2 regions of the Streptomyces sp. NPDC048192 genome follow, and region 2 is predicted to be linked to the other one. Evidence: riboswitches for the same ligand, from Rfam matches in the RefSeq annotation. Region 2 holds a riboswitch; the other holds the start of a gene.
The links. Region 2 has a riboswitch for S-adenosylmethionine ahead of thrC (threonine synthase). Riboswitches for the same ligand answer to the same signal wherever they lie in the genome.
Positions count from the first base shown of each region.

Region 1 (7,774 bases), on a different contig from region 2:
CCCCGACACCACGCTGTCCTCGAAGAACAAGAAGGACATCATCGCGTACCTGCACGCGGTCGACAGCAGCGAGACGACGAACCCCGGCGGTCTGGAGCTGGGCGGCCTCGGGCCGGTCAGCGAGGGTCTGTTCGCCTGGATCTTCGGCCTCGGCGCGCTGATCGCCGTCGCCGTCTGGGTCGCCGCTCGGACCGCAAAGGCCAAGAAGTCATGAGTAGCCAAGACATTCCAGAAGAGAACCTGCCCGCTGAGCAGGACCACGCGCACGGCGCGGTAGGGATCGCGGACGAGGAGAACCCGTTCGCGGACCCGGGCCTGCCGCCCCACGAGCACCGCATCCAGGACATCGACGAGCGGGCCGCCAAGCGGTCCGAGCGCGCGGTCGCCCTGCTGTTCACGGTGTCGATGCTGGCCACCCTCGGCTTCATCGCCTCGTACGTGACGATCCCGCACGACAAGAGCATCTTCGTGTTCCCGATCGGGCACACCAGCGCGCTGAACTTCGCGCTGGGCCTGACCCTCGGCGCGGCGCTGTTCTGCATCGGCGCGGGCGCGGTCCACTGGGCCCGCACCCTGATGTCCGACGTCGAGGTCGCCGACGAGCGGCACCCGATCGAGGCCGCCCCCGAGGTCCGCGCGAAGGTCCACGCGGACTTCCGGCAGGGCGCCAAGGAGTCGGCGCTCGGCCGCCGCAAGCTGATCCGCAACACGATGTTCGGTGCGCTGGCGCTGGTGCCGCTCTCCGGCGTCATGCTGCTGCGCGACCTCGGCCCGCTGCCCGGCACCTCGCTGCGTCACACGCTGTGGGCCAAGGGCAAGCGCCTGGTCAACATGAACACGGGTCAGCCGCTGCGTCCCGAGGACGTCGCCGTCGGCTCCCTCACCTTCGCCAAGCCCGACGGGCTGGAGGAGACGAGCGAGGACTTCCAGACGGAGATCGCCAAGGCCGCCCTGATGATCGTCCGGCTCCAGCCGGGCAACATCAAGGACAAGCGCGAGCTCGACTGGTCGCACGAGGGCATCGTCGCCTTCTCGAAGATCTGCACCCACGTCGGCTGCCCGATCTCCCTGTACGAGCAGCAGACGCACCACGTGCTGTGCCCGTGCCACCAGTCCACCTTCGACCTCTCCGACGGTGCCCGAGTGATCTTCGGCCCCGCCGGCCACGCCCTGCCGCAGCTGCGCATCGGTGTGGACAGCGAGGGTTACCTCCAGGCGCTCGGCGACTTCGAGGAGCCCGTCGGTCCTGCATTCTGGGAGCGCGGATGAGTACTGCATCGAACGACGCACCCCGCTCTCGCGGGAAGGCACCGGCCGGCGAGCGGATCGCCGACTGGGCCGACGGCCGGCTCGGGATCTACTCCCTGGCCAAGGCCAACATGCGCAAGATCTTCCCCGACCACTGGTCGTTCATGTTGGGCGAAGTGTGCATGTACAGCTTCATCATCATCATCCTGACGGGTGTCTATCTGACGCTGTTCTTCCACCCGTCGATGAACGAGGTCGTGTACCACGGCAGCTATGTCCCGCTCCAGGGGCAGATGATGTCCGAGGCGTTCAACTCGACCCTGCACATCTCCTTCGACGTGCGCGGTGGTCTGCTCATCCGGCAGATCCACCACTGGGCCGCGCTGATCTTCCTCGCCGGCATGTTCGTGCACATGATGCGCGTGTTCTTCACCGGCGCGTTCCGCAAGCCGCGTGAGATCAACTGGCTGTTCGGCTTCCTGCTGTTCGTCCTCGGCATGTTCACCGGCTTCACCGGTTACTCGCTCCCGGACGACCTGCTCTCCGGCACCGGTGTCCGCTTCATGGAGGGCGCGATCCTGTCCGTGCCGATCGTCGGCACGTACCTGTCGTACTTCCTCTTCGGCGGTCAGTTCCCCGGCCACGACTTCGTCGCCCGGTTCTACTCGATCCACATCCTGCTGCTGCCGGGCATCATGCTCGGCCTGATGGTGGGCCACCTGATCCTGGTCTTCTACCACAAGCACACGCAGTTCGCGGGTCCGGGCAAGACCAACAACAACGTCGTCGGCATGCCGCTGCTGCCGGTCTACATGGCCAAGGCCGGAGGCTTCTTCTTCCTGGTCTTCGGTGTCATCGCGGCCATCGCGGCGGTCGCCCAGATCAACCCGATCTGGGCCATGGGCCCCTACCGTCCGGACCAGGTGTCCACGGGCGCCCAGCCCGACTGGTACATGGGCTTCTCCGAGGGCCTGATCCGCTTCATGCCGGGCTGGGAGATCAACTTCGCGGGCCACACGCTCGTCCTGGGCGTGTTCATCCCGCTGGTGATCTTCCCGCTGGTCCTGGCGGCGATCGCGGTCTACCCGTTCATCGAGGCCTGGGTCACCGGCGACAAGCGCGAGCACCACATCCTGGACCGCCCGCGCAACGCCCCGACCCGCACCGGCCTGGGTGTCGCCTGGATGACGCTGTACCTGCTTCTGCTGGTCGGCGGCGGCAACGACCTGTGGGCCACGCACTTCCACCTGTCGATCAACGCCGTGACCTGGTTCGTCCGGATCGGGTTCTTCGTCGGCCCGGTCATCGCGTTCCTCGTCACCAAGCGGATCTGCCTGGGTCTGCAGCGGCGCGACCGCGAGAAGGTGCTGCACGGCCGCGAGACCGGCATCATCAAGCGGCTGCCGCACGGTGAGTTCATCGAGGTGCACGAGCCGCTCAGCCAGGAGCAGCTGCACACCCTCACCGCGCACGAGCAGTACCAGCCGGCCGAGATCGGCCCGACGGTCGACGAGAACGGCGTCGAGCGCAAGGTGGGTGCCGGCCAGAAGCTGCGGGTGAAGCTGTCCAACGCCTACTACGGCGAGAACAACCAGATCCCGAAGCCCACCGTCGAGGAGTACAAGGAGATCACGAGCGGCCACGGCCACCACTGATCCCCGCGTCGCCACATGAAGGGCCCCGTCCGGCTTACGGACGGGGCCCTTCGGCGTGTACCGGGGTGGATAGGGTGGGAATCCACCACTGATTCCGTGTACGAACCCAGGAGCGGCTGATGAGCGCTGTGACCCCCGCTGGAGGCGACACCGCGGCGGGCCGTTCCTGGCCCGCCCTGCTGAACGGCCTGCTGGACGGCCATGACCTGTCCGCCGACGACACGGCGTGGGCGATGGACCTGATCATGCGCGGCGAGGCGACCGACGCGCAGATCGCCGGGTTCATGGTGGCCCTGCGGGCCAAGGGCGAGACGGTGGAGGAGATCACCGGGCTCGTCCGCACGATGTACGCGCACGCCAATGTGATCGAGGTGCCGGGCCCGGCCGTCGACATCGTCGGCACCGGCGGCGACGGCGCCAAGACGGTGAACATCTCCACGATGTCGTCGATCGTCGTGGCGGGCACGGGCGCCAGGGTCGTCAAGCACGGCAACCGCGCCGCGTCCTCCGCCTCCGGGTCCTCCGACGTCCTGGAGAAGCTCGGGATCAATCTGAACCTGACCCCGCAGCGGGTCGCCGAGGTCGCCGAAGAGGCCGGCATCACCATCTGCTTCGCGGTGAGGTTCCATCCGTCATTGCGTCATGTCGCCCCGGCGCGCGGCCAGTTGGGCATCCGCACCACCTTCAACGTCCTCGGCCCGCTGACCAACCCCGCGAACGTCCGGTCCCAGGCCGTCGGTGTCGCCGACCCGCGGATGGCGCCCATCGTGGCCGGGGTCCTCGCCGAGCGCGGCAACTCCGCCCTGGTCTTCCGCGGCGACGACGGCCTGGACGAGCTGACGACCACGTCCACCTCCCGGGTGTGGATCGTCCGCGACGGCAAGGTCACCGAGGAGACGTTCGACCCTAGGCACGTCGGCATCGACCTCGTTCCCGTCGAGGCCCTGCGCGGCGCGGACGCGTCGTACAACGCGGAGGTGGCGCGGCGCCTGCTGGACGGCGAGAAGGGCCCGGTGCGGGACGCGGTGCTGCTGAACTCGGCGGCGGCCCTCGTCGCCCTGCACCCGGCGGACGCCCCGCTCGCCGACCAGCTGCGCGCCGGCATGGCCAAGGCCGCCGAGTCGATCGACTCGGGCGCGGCGAAGCGCACCCTGGAACGCTGGGTGGCGGCCAGCAACGCCTAGCGGTCATCGCCAGCGGTCAAAGGAGGTCGTCGTCCCGCGATCCGGACACGGGTTGCGGGGCGACGATCTTTTCCCTTAAGTTCCCGTACCAGGTCATGAGTGACAGCCATCAGGCCCCGGCCGGCTGTCCGGCAACCCTCCGTCCGTGGCGGGGTGCCCCGGGTGAGGACCAGGCCGTAGGCAGCGAGGTCTACGGCAAGCGCGGACCCCTCGCGCGCTGCCCAGCGCGGGACCAGGGGTCCTGGTCGTCGAGGGAGTCTTCCGTGAGCAAGCGAATGCGATAGGGCCGCCGAGCCCCGCCTCCGCACACCCTTCTTCTCATCGTCCTGCGCCCTCGCGGGCGTGTTCCTCACGGGAGTTCCGCCATGTCCGTCTTCACCGCTGCCGCCGACCAGTCCGTTTGTGCCCCGCTGCCCGTTCTGGGCAGGGATGTCACCGTCCCGCTCGTCACCGGCGGCGAGGTCACCTACGCGGCCCTCGACTACGCGGCCAGCGCCCCCGCCCTGCAGCGCGTCTGGGACGACGTGGCCGCCTACGCGCCGTACTACGGCAGCGTCCACCGCGGCGCCGGCTACCTCTCCCAGCTCTCCACCGACCTGTTCGAGAACGCCCGCAGGACCGTCGCCGGGTTCCTCGGCTGCCGCGCGGACGACCAGGTGATCTTCACCCGCTCCACCACCGACTCGCTGAACCTGCTGGCCCGTGCGCTCCCCGCCGGCTGCCAGGTCTTCGTGTTCGAGACCGAGCACCACGCCTCCCTGCTGCCCTGGCAGGACGCGCGGGTGACCTACCTGGACGCCCCGCGCACCCCGCAGCAGGCCGTCACGACGCTGGAGCGGGCCCTCGCCGACCGCGACCCGTACGGCCCGGCCCTGGTCTGCGTCACCGGCGCCTCCAACGTCACCGGCGAGCTGTGGCCGGTGCGCGAACTGGCCGCCGCCGCCCACGCGCACGGCGCCCGGATCGTCCTCGACGCCGCCCAGCTCGCCCCGCACCACCCGGTGGACGTCCGCGACCTCGACGTCGACTGGGTGGCCTTCTCCGGGCACAAGCTGTACGCCCCCTTCGGCTCCGGCGTCCTGGCCGGCCGCGCCGACTGGCTGCGCGCGGCCGAGCCCTACCTCGCGGGCGGCGGCGCCAGCCGCAAGGTCACCCGGCGCCAGGACGGCGGCGTGGACGTGGAGTGGCACGACAGCGCCGCCCGGCACGAGGCGGGCTCCCCGAACGTCATCGGCGCCTACTCCATCGCCTCGGCCTGCAAGGCCCTCACCGAGGCCGGCTGGGACACCCTCGTCGCCCGCGAGCGGCACCTGATCGCCAGGGTCCGCGAGGGCCTCGCCGGGGTCCCGCAGGTGCGGATCCTGTCGCTGTTCGGCGACGACGCCCCGCGCGTCGGAGTCATCTCCTTCGTCGTCGAGGGCTGGAACAGCTCCCACTTCGCCGCCGCGCTCTCCGCCGAGTACGGCATCGGCGTGCGCGACGGCCTGTTCTGCGCCCACCCCCTGGTGCGCACCCTGCTCGGCAGCGACCCGCAGAGCCAGGGCGAGTGCGGCGCCCCCGAGGCCGCGCCGGGCGAGAAGTCCCTCAACGCCATCCGCGTCAGCTTCGGCGCGGGCACGCCCGACGAGCACGTGGACCGCTTCGTCACCGCCGTGAGGGAACTCGTGACCGAGGGCGCGAAGTGGACGTACCGCACGGAGGACGGCCGCTGCGTCCCGGCGGTCTGATCGATCAGTCGTCCAGGCCGGTCAGTTGTCCAGGCCGATCGAGAACGCCGCCTCCAGGTCGTGCTGGGAGTACGTCCGGAACGCGACGTGCGTGTCCGTCGCCTCGACACCGGGGATCTTGCTGATCCGGCCGGGGATGACCTCGGCCAGGTCGTCGTGGCGGCGCACCCGCACCATGGCGATCAGGTCGTAGGTGCCGGTGACCGAGAAGACCTCGCTGACGCTCTCGAGAGCGGCGATCTCCTCCGCGATCTCGGGGATCCGGTCGACACTGGTCTTGATCAGAACGATCGCGGTGATCACGGCTGGTTCTCTCCCTCGAGGGCCTGAGCAGGGGCGGCTTTCACTGTAGTCCCACGGCCGTGGCGGGCCCACGCGTAGCCGAAGCCCAGGCCGAAGCCGATCACGTGCGCCAGATACGCCACCCCGGGGCCGTCGGACGCGCGCCCGGCCGCCGCCCACTGCAGCGCCGCCCAGAACGGCAGCACCACCCACGCCGGAAACCGGAGCGGCAGGAAGAACAGGAACGGCAGGAGACTGGTCACACGCGCGCGGGGGAACAGGTAGAGGAACGCTCCGAGGACCGCCGAGATCGCCCCGGAGGCGCCGACCAGCGACTGCCCGGAGGTGGCGTTGGCGGCCGCGTAGCCCAGCAGGGCCAGGTAGCCGCAGCCGACGTAGAACAGGGTGAACTCGACCCGGCCCATCCGTTCCTCGGTCATCGTGCCGAAGACGAAGAGGAAGAGCATGTTGCCGAGCAGATGCACCCAGCTTCCGTGCACGAACAGGGCCGTGGCCGGGGTCAGGGCGTCGCGCACCGGCCTGGCGAACAGCTCGGACGGCACCACGCCCCAGCGCGCGAAGTACGCCCGCTGCGCGTCGAGCAGGGCCTGTCCGGAGCCGTATCCGGGGGTGAGCCCGGAGGCCGGGCCCAGCACGAAGAGCAGACAGCACAGGGCGATGAGGCCGTACGTCATCGGCGCCGAGGTGCTCCGGACCGCTCGCAGAACCCTGCCGGCCGCCGTACTCCACTGGCTGATCATGAATACAGAGCATGACGTAACGGGACGCAAGCTGACAGACCGCCTCGCCGCCGTGGACGGATCAGCGGCGAGTCGCTGCCAGGCCGTAGGGTTACCGCCACACGCGTCGGCCGGCGGCGCGTGCGGCGAGCACGAGCGATGACGAGAAGGAAGCGGACAGCGACGATGACGGTTCCCCTGCCGACCGCGACGACCCGATGGCGCTGCACCCTGTGCGGCAACCTCACCCGGTTCGACGTGACGCGTTCCTCGAAGGTCGTCGAGTACGTCCACCTCGATCTGGCGGGGGAGCCGACCGTGGAGGAGCGCGAGGTGGTCAGTGAGACCATCGAGTCGGTGCGCTGCCGCTGGTGCAACGCGGTGGACCAGGTGGAACTCGTGGACAGGCCGGGTGCCGGCTCCTGAGCGGAGCGGCCCCGGGCAGGGAAGTAGTGGGGTGTGACGGATGGCGGAGACCACGGGCGGGGGGCCGGGCGACGGCGCCGCCGAGGTGCTTGACCGTCCGCTGCCCGAGGGCGTGCGCCGCCGGGTCGTGCAGATCGTCTCGGACGGCTTCGGCGGCCTGACCCTGTCGGAACTGCCCGCACAGCTGAGGCAGTACGCCCGGTTCACCCCCACGCGCCGGGCGAAGTTCGCCGGGAACGCGATGGCGGCGGCGCTGGAGACCGACGCGCTGTTCCGGCAGCGGATCGGGGAGAAGCTCAGAGAGGCGCAGCCGGAACTCACCGGCGCCCTCGACTCCGGCTCCCCGCCCCCGGCCGCGGACCCGCTCGACGTGGCGGCCGCGGCCTACGTACTGCGCCCGGCGGGCTGGGTGAAGCTGGTCACCGCGGCCGGCGAGGAGGCCCAGCGCGCGGACGCCGAGCGCGCCGACGAGGAGACCCGGGCCGAGCTGGACCGGCTGCGCTCCGAGCTGG
Region 1 covers NZ_JBIDAL010000003.1:419,626-427,399, reverse strand. Annotated here, with positions in the region: gene ACGFZN_RS07565 (c-type cytochrome) at 1-214, shown strand, start outside; gene ACGFZN_RS07560 (Rieske 2Fe-2S domain-containing protein) at 211-1,269, shown strand; gene ACGFZN_RS07555 (cytochrome bc complex cytochrome b subunit) at 1,266-2,903, shown strand; gene trpD (anthranilate phosphoribosyltransferase) at 3,023-4,087, shown strand; SAM riboswitch class IV at 4,179-4,295, shown strand; gene ACGFZN_RS07545 (aminotransferase class V-fold PLP-dependent enzyme) at 4,453-5,814, shown strand; gene ACGFZN_RS07540 (Lrp/AsnC ligand binding domain-containing protein) at 5,836-6,117, opposite strand; gene ACGFZN_RS07535 (rhomboid family intramembrane serine protease) at 6,114-6,857, opposite strand; gene ACGFZN_RS07530 (hypothetical protein) at 7,023-7,262, shown strand; gene ACGFZN_RS07525 (NYN domain-containing protein) at 7,303-7,774, shown strand, end outside.
Region 1: another riboswitch for S-adenosylmethionine. It lies ahead of ACGFZN_RS07545 (aminotransferase class V-fold PLP-dependent enzyme); the one in region 2 lies ahead of thrC (threonine synthase).

Region 2 (7,774 bases):
TCGCCGCCTCCACGCGCGTGCTCTTCTACAACAAGACCCTGTTCGCCAAGGCCGGCATCACCCCGCCCACCACCTGGGACGAACTGGCCGCCGACGCCGGGGCCCTCAAGGCCAAGGGCGTGAAGTACCCCTTCGCGCTCCCCCTCGGCCCCGAGGAGGCCCAGGCCGAGACCATGCAGTGGATGCTCAGCGGCGCCGGCTCCGACAACGACGGCGACGGCTACACCGACGGCATCGGCACCTACACCATCGACTCCGCGCCGAACGTCCAGACCTTCACCTGGCTCAAGGACGACCTGGTCGGCAAGGGCCTGACCGGGCCGGTCGCACCCGGCAGGCTGAACCGCGCGGACGCCTTCGCCGCGTTCGCCGACGGCCAGGTCGGCATGCTCAACGGGCACCCCACGCTGATCCGGCAGGCCGAGAAGAAGGGCGTGAAGTTCGGCATGGTGCCGACACCGGGACGCACCGGCCCGGCCCGCGCCTCCATGGGCGTCACCGACTGGATGATGGCCTTCCGGCAGAACGGCCACCGCGACCAGATCGGCGACTTCCTCGACTTCGTCTACAGCGAGAAGAACGTCCTCGCCTTCTCCCGCGAGTACGGCCTGCTGCCGGTCACCGGCTCCGCCTCGACGGCGATGAGCGAGTCGGACGCCGCCTCCGACAAGCCCCTGCACCCCTTCCTCGACCAGCTGCCCACCTCCGAGCTGTACCCCGTCGGCAAGACCTCGTGGGCGACGGTCAGCGCGGCCGTGAAGCAGAACGTCGGCCAGGCCGTCGCCCCCGGCGGCGACCCCGCCGGCGTCCTCAGCCGCCTCCAGGCCACGGCCACGGCGGCGGACAGCGGCGCCAGCAGCTGACCGCCGCTGTCAGTGCCCGGCGCTACGGTGGCTGCCATGGAACTCGGCCCGCGCGAACACGCCATCCTCGCCCTGGAGCGCCGCGGCTTCCCCGGCCCCGGCGCGAAGGAGCGCGCGATACGCGAGCAGCTCGGCCTGTCCCCGGTCCGCTACTACCAGCTCCTCAACGCCCTCCTGGACGACGAGCGAGCCCTCGCGGCGGACCCGGTGACGGTGAACCGCCTGCGGAGGGTGAGGGAGTCCCGCAGAGCAGAACGCTGAGCCGGTGCGGGGCCCGAAGGGGCGCGGGGAACTGCGCGACCAGCCACGGCGTACCTGCACGCGCGCACGGCCCCGCGTGGCTCGGCGGGTGGGCGAAACAGGGCCCGGTGGCGGAGCCCTCCGCGGAGCCCCAGGAGTGAGCGCGCCCGAGCTTGGATAGTGTCGCTGTATGGACGCTCTGCCCACCCCGCAGACCCACCCCGGCCAGGCCGGACTCGCTGCCTTGCTCGCCAAGCCCGGCGCAGCGCTGGTCGGCCTGGACTTCGACGGCACGCTGGCCCCCATCGTCGCCGACCCCGAGCAGGCCCGCGCCCACCCCGAAGCCGTCCCCGCACTCGCGGCCCTCGCCCCGAAGGTCGCGTCCGTCACGGTGATCACCGGCCGCCCGGCCGGCGTCGCCGTCCGCTACGGCGGCTTCGCCGGCGTCCCCGGCCTGGAGCATCTGACCGTCCTCGGCCACTACGGCGCCGAACGCTGGGACGCGGTCACCGGCACCGTCACCGCCCCGGCCCCGCACCCCGGCGTCGCGGCGGCCCGCGCCGAACTGCCGGGCGTGCTGGACCGCGCCGGCGCCTGGCCCGGCACGTGGATCGAGGAGAAGGGCCGGGCGGTCGCGGTGCACACCCGCCGCGCCGCAGACCCGCAGGCCGCGTTCGAGGCGCTGCGCGGCCCCCTCACCGACCTCGCCGCCCGGCACGGACTGATCGTCGAGCCCGGCCGCATGGTGCTGGAGCTGCGCCCGCCGGGCATGGACAAGGGCGTGGCGCTCGCCGACCACGTCCGCAGGACCGGCGCCGAGTGCGTCGTCTACGCCGGTGACGACCTCGGCGACCTGCCCGCCTTCGCCGCCGTCGACAAGCTCCGCTCCGACGGCGTCCCCGGCCTGCTGGTGTGCAGCGGCAGCACGGAGGTCACGGAACTGGCGGAGCGGGCCGACATGGTGGTCGACGGCCCGGCCGGTGTCGTACACCTGCTGCGGACGCTCGCGGCTCAGCTCGGCTGAAGGGCTCAGCTCGGCTGAAGTTCCTGGAGTGCCCGCAGCTGGTCCAGGAACCAGCGGGCGGGCGGCAGCGCGGTGGCCGCGTCGGCCAGCCGTTTCGACCGCTCCGCCCGCTCCGCGTCCGGCAGGCTCAGCGCCTCGTGCAGCGCCCGCGCGGTCTCCAGCACGTCGTAGGGGTTGACCGCGAACGCGTGCGGGCCCAGCTCCTCGTACGCGCCCGCCTCCCGGGACAGCACCAGTGCGCAGCCCTCGTCGGAGACGACCGGCACCTCCTTGGCGACCAGGTTCATGCCGTCCCGGATGGGGTTGACCAGGGCCACGTCGGCGAGCCGGTAGGCGGCCAGCGAGCGCGCGAAGTCGTCCTTGACGTGCAGCACCACCGGCGTCCAGCCGGGCGTGCCGTACGCGGAGTTGATCTCCTCGGCCACCCGCTGCACGGCGGCGGTGTAGTCCCGGTACACGGCGAGGTCCTGCCGCGACGGATACGCGAACGCGACGTGCACCACCCGCTCCCGCCACTCGGGGTGGTCCTCGAGCAGCTGCCGGTAGGCCAGCAGGCCGCGCACGATGTTCTTGGACAGCTCGGTGCGGTCGACGCGGACGATCGTCCGGCGGCCCGCGCCGATCTCCTCGCGCAGCGCCGCCATCCGCTCCTCGACGTCCGGCTCGTGCGCCCGCTTGCGCAGGAAGTCCCCGTCCGCGCCCAGCCCGTGCACGCCGATCCGCGTGCCCGCGGGCATCCCGGACCCCAGGAAGGCCTGCGCGCAGTCCCGGAACGCGTCCGCCCAGCGCCGGGTCAGGAACGCCACCCGGTCGGCGCCGAGCATGCCCGCCATCAGCTGCTCGCGGATGTCGCCGGGGAGCAGCCGGAAGTACTCGGGCGGCGCCCACGGCGTGTGCGAGAAGTGCCCGATCCGCAGGTCCGGGCGCAGTTCGCGGAGCATGCCGGGGACCAGGCACAGGTGGTAGTCCTGGACGAGGACGGCGGCGCCGTCGGCCGCCGCCTCGGCCAGCGCCTCGGCGAACGCGCGGTTGTAGGTCTCGTACGACGCCCACTGCCGGCGGAACTCCGCGTCGAAGACCGGCTCCAGCGGGGTCTGGTACAGCATGTGGTGCACGAACCACAGCACCGAGTTGGCGATGCCGTTGTAGGCGTCCGCGTGCACGCGCGCGTCGATGTCCAGCATCCGCACCCGCTGCCCGCCGCTGTCCTCGGCCGGCAGCAGCCCGCCGCCGGCCCGCCGTACGGCCTCGCGGTCGCCGTCGCCGAGCGCCGCGCACACCCACAGGGAGTCCGCGTCCGAGCCGATGGCGGACAGGCCCGAGACCAGCCCGCCGCCGCCCCGCTTGGCGCGCAGCGCACCGCTGTCGTCCACCGCGTACGAAACCGGGCCGCGGTTGGACGCGACCAGCACCTGAGCATTCTTGGCAGCAGCATCCGTGGAAGCCATGGTCCTCAACCTAGCCCCGCCCGGAAACGCTCAAACGTACGGCCGTGCCCGGCGCGCCGCCGTATACGAACGTTCACGCCACCTTGCGTTCCGCGTACTCCGCGATCTCCAGCATCGGCGGCCGCTCCTCGGTGTCCACCGAGTAGGTGCGCGGTTCGAAGCCGTCCTCGCCCCGCTCGAACTGGGTGAGGCAGGGCCGCACGAGGTGGCCGCGCGCCAGCCGGAGCTGGGCCGTGCGGTAGATCGCGGCGGCCATCCGGCCGAGCGCCTGGCCGTCCTGGTGGCGGTGCTTGCGCACGCCCACGTCCACCTGGGCCAGCGCGTCGAGGCCGACCAGGTGCAGGGCGTCCACGAGCATGCCCAGCTCCACGCCGTACCCGACGGGGAACGGCAGTTGCTCCAGCAGGCCGCGCCGGGCCGCGTACTCGCCGCCGAGGGGCTGCACGAACCCGGCGAGCTGCGGCCAGTGCATGTTCAGCAGCGGGCGGGCCATCAGCTCGGTGACCCGGCCGCCCTGCCCCGCGCTCCCGGCGAGCGGACGGTCGTACATGCCCTTTACCAGGGCCACCCCGGGGTCGGTGAGCAGCGGGCCGACGATCCCGGAGACGAAGTCGGCGGAGAAGTCCCTCAGGTCCGCGTCGATGAAGCAGATGATGTCGCCGCTGGTCACCAGCAGGGAGCGCCACAGCACCTCGCCCTTTCCGGGGACGGCCGGAATGCGCGGCAGGATCTCGTCGCGGTGAACGACCCGGGCGCCCGCGGCGGCGGCGACCTGGGAGGTGCGGTCGGTGGAGCCGGAGTCGACGACGACGACCTCGTCGACGAGCGGGACCCGTTCCACGAGGTCGCGGCGGATGACCGCGACGATGTCGCCGACCGTCTCCTCCTCGTTGAGCGCGGGCAGCACGACGCTGATCGTCTGGCCCGTGCGCTGCTTGGCGGCGAGGATCCGGTGGAGCGGGCGATCGGCCACGGACCAGGAGCGGGTGGCCAGCCAGCGCTCGACTTCTTCCAGCACGGTCTGCGGCTCCTCACTGTTCGTGATCGCACGGGCTGCACCGTGTGATCCATCTCGCGGTTCGGACGACTATCTCAACTGTCCTGGCCTTCGGTTACAGTCTTGAACAACGCCGATGACCATCGCATGTCGGGGGTCAGCGTGCGTCGACAACCGCATACCGCTCATCCAGAGGGGCAGAGGGACACGGCCCGATGAAGCCCCGGCAACCCTCCAGTCGGTTCTCGTAGATCACTGCTGATCGCTCCGCGAGGCTCCCGGCTAGGGAAGGTGCCAAATCCGTCTCACGGCGAGATGCGTCGTGAGGAAGATGAGGAGAAAGGGCCTCGCCTCACATGGCTGTGCAGACAGTTGCAAGCTCCAGCAGTTCCACCGTCGATCTCGGCCCCGCCGCGGCCCTGAGCTGTCGCGAGTGCGGTCACCGCGTCCCGCTCGGCCCGGTCTTCGCCTGCGAGGAGTGTTTCGGCCCGCTGGAGATCGCCTACGACTTCTCCGCCTACGACACCGAGGAACTGCGCCGCCGCATCGAGTCCGGCCCGGCGAACATCTGGCGCTACGCCCCGCTGCTGCCCGTCCCGGCGGACGTGGCCGACAAGCCGAACCTGAACCCGGGCTGGACCAAGCTCGTCAGGGCCGACAACCTCGCCCGCGAACTCGGCGTCACCGGCGGCCTGTTCGTCAAGGACGACTCCGGCAACCCGACCCACTCCTTCAAGGACCGGGTGGTCGCCCAGGCCCTGGAGGCCGCGCGCGCCTTCGGCTTCACCACCCTGTCCTGCTCCTCCACCGGCAACCTCGCCGGCGCGGTCGGCGCCGCCGCCGCCCGGGCCGGCTTCCGCTCCTGCGTGTTCATCCCGCACGACCTGGAGCAGGGCAAGGTCGTCATGGCCGCGATCTACGGCGGCGACCTCGTCGGCATCGAGGGCAACTACGACGACGTGAACCGCTTCTGCTCCGAGCTGATCGGCGACCCGGCCGGCGAGGGCTGGGGCTTCGTCAACGTCAACCTGCGGCCGTACTACGCCGAGGGCTCCAAGACGCTGGCGTACGAGATCTGCGAGCAGCTCGGCTGGCGGCTGCCCGACCAGATCGTCGTCCCGATCGCCTCCGGCTCCCAGCTCACCAAGATCGACAAGGGTCTGCAGGAGCTGATCAAGCTCGGTCTGGTCGAGGACAAGCCGTACAAGATCTTCGGTGCGCAGGCCGAGGGCTGCTCGCCGGTGTCGACGGCCTTCAAGGCCGGGCACGACGTGGTACGGCCGCAGAAGCCGGACACCATCGCCAAGTCGCTCGCCATCGGCAACCCGGCCGACGGGCCGTACGTCCTGGACATCGCCCGCCGCACCGGCGGCGCGGTGGAGGACGTCACGGACGAGGAAGTCGTCGACGCCATCAAGCTGCTGGCCCGCACCGAGGGCATCTTCGCGGAGACGGCGGGCGGTGTGACCGTCGGCGTCACCCGCAAGCTGCTCAAGGACGGCGTCCTGGACCCGACGAAGACCACGGTGGTCCTCAACACCGGCGACGGCCTCAAGACACTGGACGCGGTGGCCGGCACGGGGCTCACCGCCACCATCCGTCCGACCCTGGACTCCTTCCGAGAGGCTGGCCTCGCATGAGCGTGACCGTTCGCATCCCCACCATCCTGCGCACTTACACCGGCGGCCAGGCCGAGGTGACCGCCGAGGGCGCCACCCTCGCCGAGGTCATCGAGGACCTGGAGAAGAACCACACCGGCATCGCCGCGCGCGTCCTGGACGACCAGGGCAAGCTGCGCCGGTTCGTCAACGTGTACGTCAACGACGACGACGTCCGCTTCGAGCAGGGCCTGGAGACGGCCACCCCGGACGGCGCCGGCGTCTCCATCATTCCGGCGGTCGCCGGCGGCTGATCATTACCTTGGGTAACCGCTGTTACCCGTTGTTCATCGGATTGCCCCCTCCGTGAGAGAAGCGGAGGGGGCAATTCTGTGTGATTGAGCGCGGTAGAGTTGGGGAACGCGCTCCCGGTCGGACAGGCCGGGAACCCCGCATTCATGCCGCAGGCCCGACAAGAAACAGCCAAACTATGTGGGCTTTATGCGGCTTTTGTGATGGTTTATGGAGCCCGACTTGCCCTGAAGTCGGGCGAATTCTCACCACATTCCGGACCGTTGCCATCCAGATTTCTCGTCCGATTGACCTGTTGCAGACGGCAGTTGGACAGATACATTCAGCCGCGGTCGACGCGTTCCGGCGCACGCCCCCGACCAATGGGGGGTGAGGTCTGACCCGGGTCCGCGAAGTGTGGATCTGTGCAAGGGCCAGTAATAGGGGAGTTAGGCATGGCTCAGGGCACCGTCAAGTGGTTCAACGCGGAGAAGGGGTACGGCTTCATCGCGGTCGACGGTGGTGCGGACGTCTTCGTCCACTACAGCGCGATTCAGATGGACGGCTACCGCACCCTGGAAGAGGGCCAGCGGGTCGAGTTCGAGATCTCGCAGGGCCAGAAGGGTCCGCAGGCCGACATGGTTCGCGTCACCGCCTGAATGTTTCCGCCGAAGGGCCCGCACCTCGCACAGGGTGCGGGCCCTTCGCCGTGCCCGGGTCCCGCCGGGCGATCACCCGTGTTCGCGCGCGGCTGACCGGGCCGCCGTACCCCCGTAGGCGCTTGCACTCGGCATGCCCGAGTGCTAATCATTGGCGTTAGCACTCTGAAGGTGAGAGTGACAGTGAAGGACCGGGTCGGTGAGGCCCGCGGGCTGGGTGGGGCAAGGAACCACGAGGCCGGCGAGCCGTCCGTCGCGGGCGCGGGCGCGGTCCGAAGGAATCACCCCCAGTCCTGGAGGGACCACTTCACATGGCCAAGATCATCGCGTTCGACGAGGAGGCGCGGCGCGGCCTCGAGCGCGGCATGAACCAGCTCGCGGACGCCGTGAAGGTGACGCTCGGCCCCAAGGGCCGCAACGTCGTCCTCGAGAAGAAGTGGGGCGCCCCCACGATCACCAACGACGGTGTCTCCATCGCCAAGGAGATCGAGCTCGAGGACCCGTACGAGAAGATCGGCGCCGAGCTGGTCAAGGAAGTCGCCAAGAAGACGGACGACGTCGCCGGTGACGGTACGACCACGGCGACCGTGCTCGCCCAGGCCCTGGTCAAGGAGGGCCTGCGCAACGTCGCCGCCGGCGCCAACCCGATGGCGC
Region 2 covers NZ_JBIDAL010000005.1:402,925-410,698, reverse strand. Annotated here, with positions in the region: gene ACGFZN_RS12665 (extracellular solute-binding protein) at 1-863, shown strand, start outside; gene ACGFZN_RS12660 (DUF3263 domain-containing protein) at 900-1,124, shown strand; gene otsB (trehalose-phosphatase) at 1,294-2,127, shown strand; gene ACGFZN_RS12650 (trehalose-6-phosphate synthase) at 2,133-3,575, opposite strand; gene ACGFZN_RS12645 (glucosyl-3-phosphoglycerate synthase) at 3,649-4,593, opposite strand; SAM riboswitch class I at 4,755-4,910, shown strand; gene thrC (threonine synthase) at 4,929-6,212, shown strand; gene ACGFZN_RS12635 (ubiquitin-like small modifier protein 1) at 6,209-6,484, shown strand; gene ACGFZN_RS12630 (cold-shock protein) at 6,917-7,120, shown strand; gene groL (chaperonin GroEL) at 7,432-7,774, shown strand, end outside.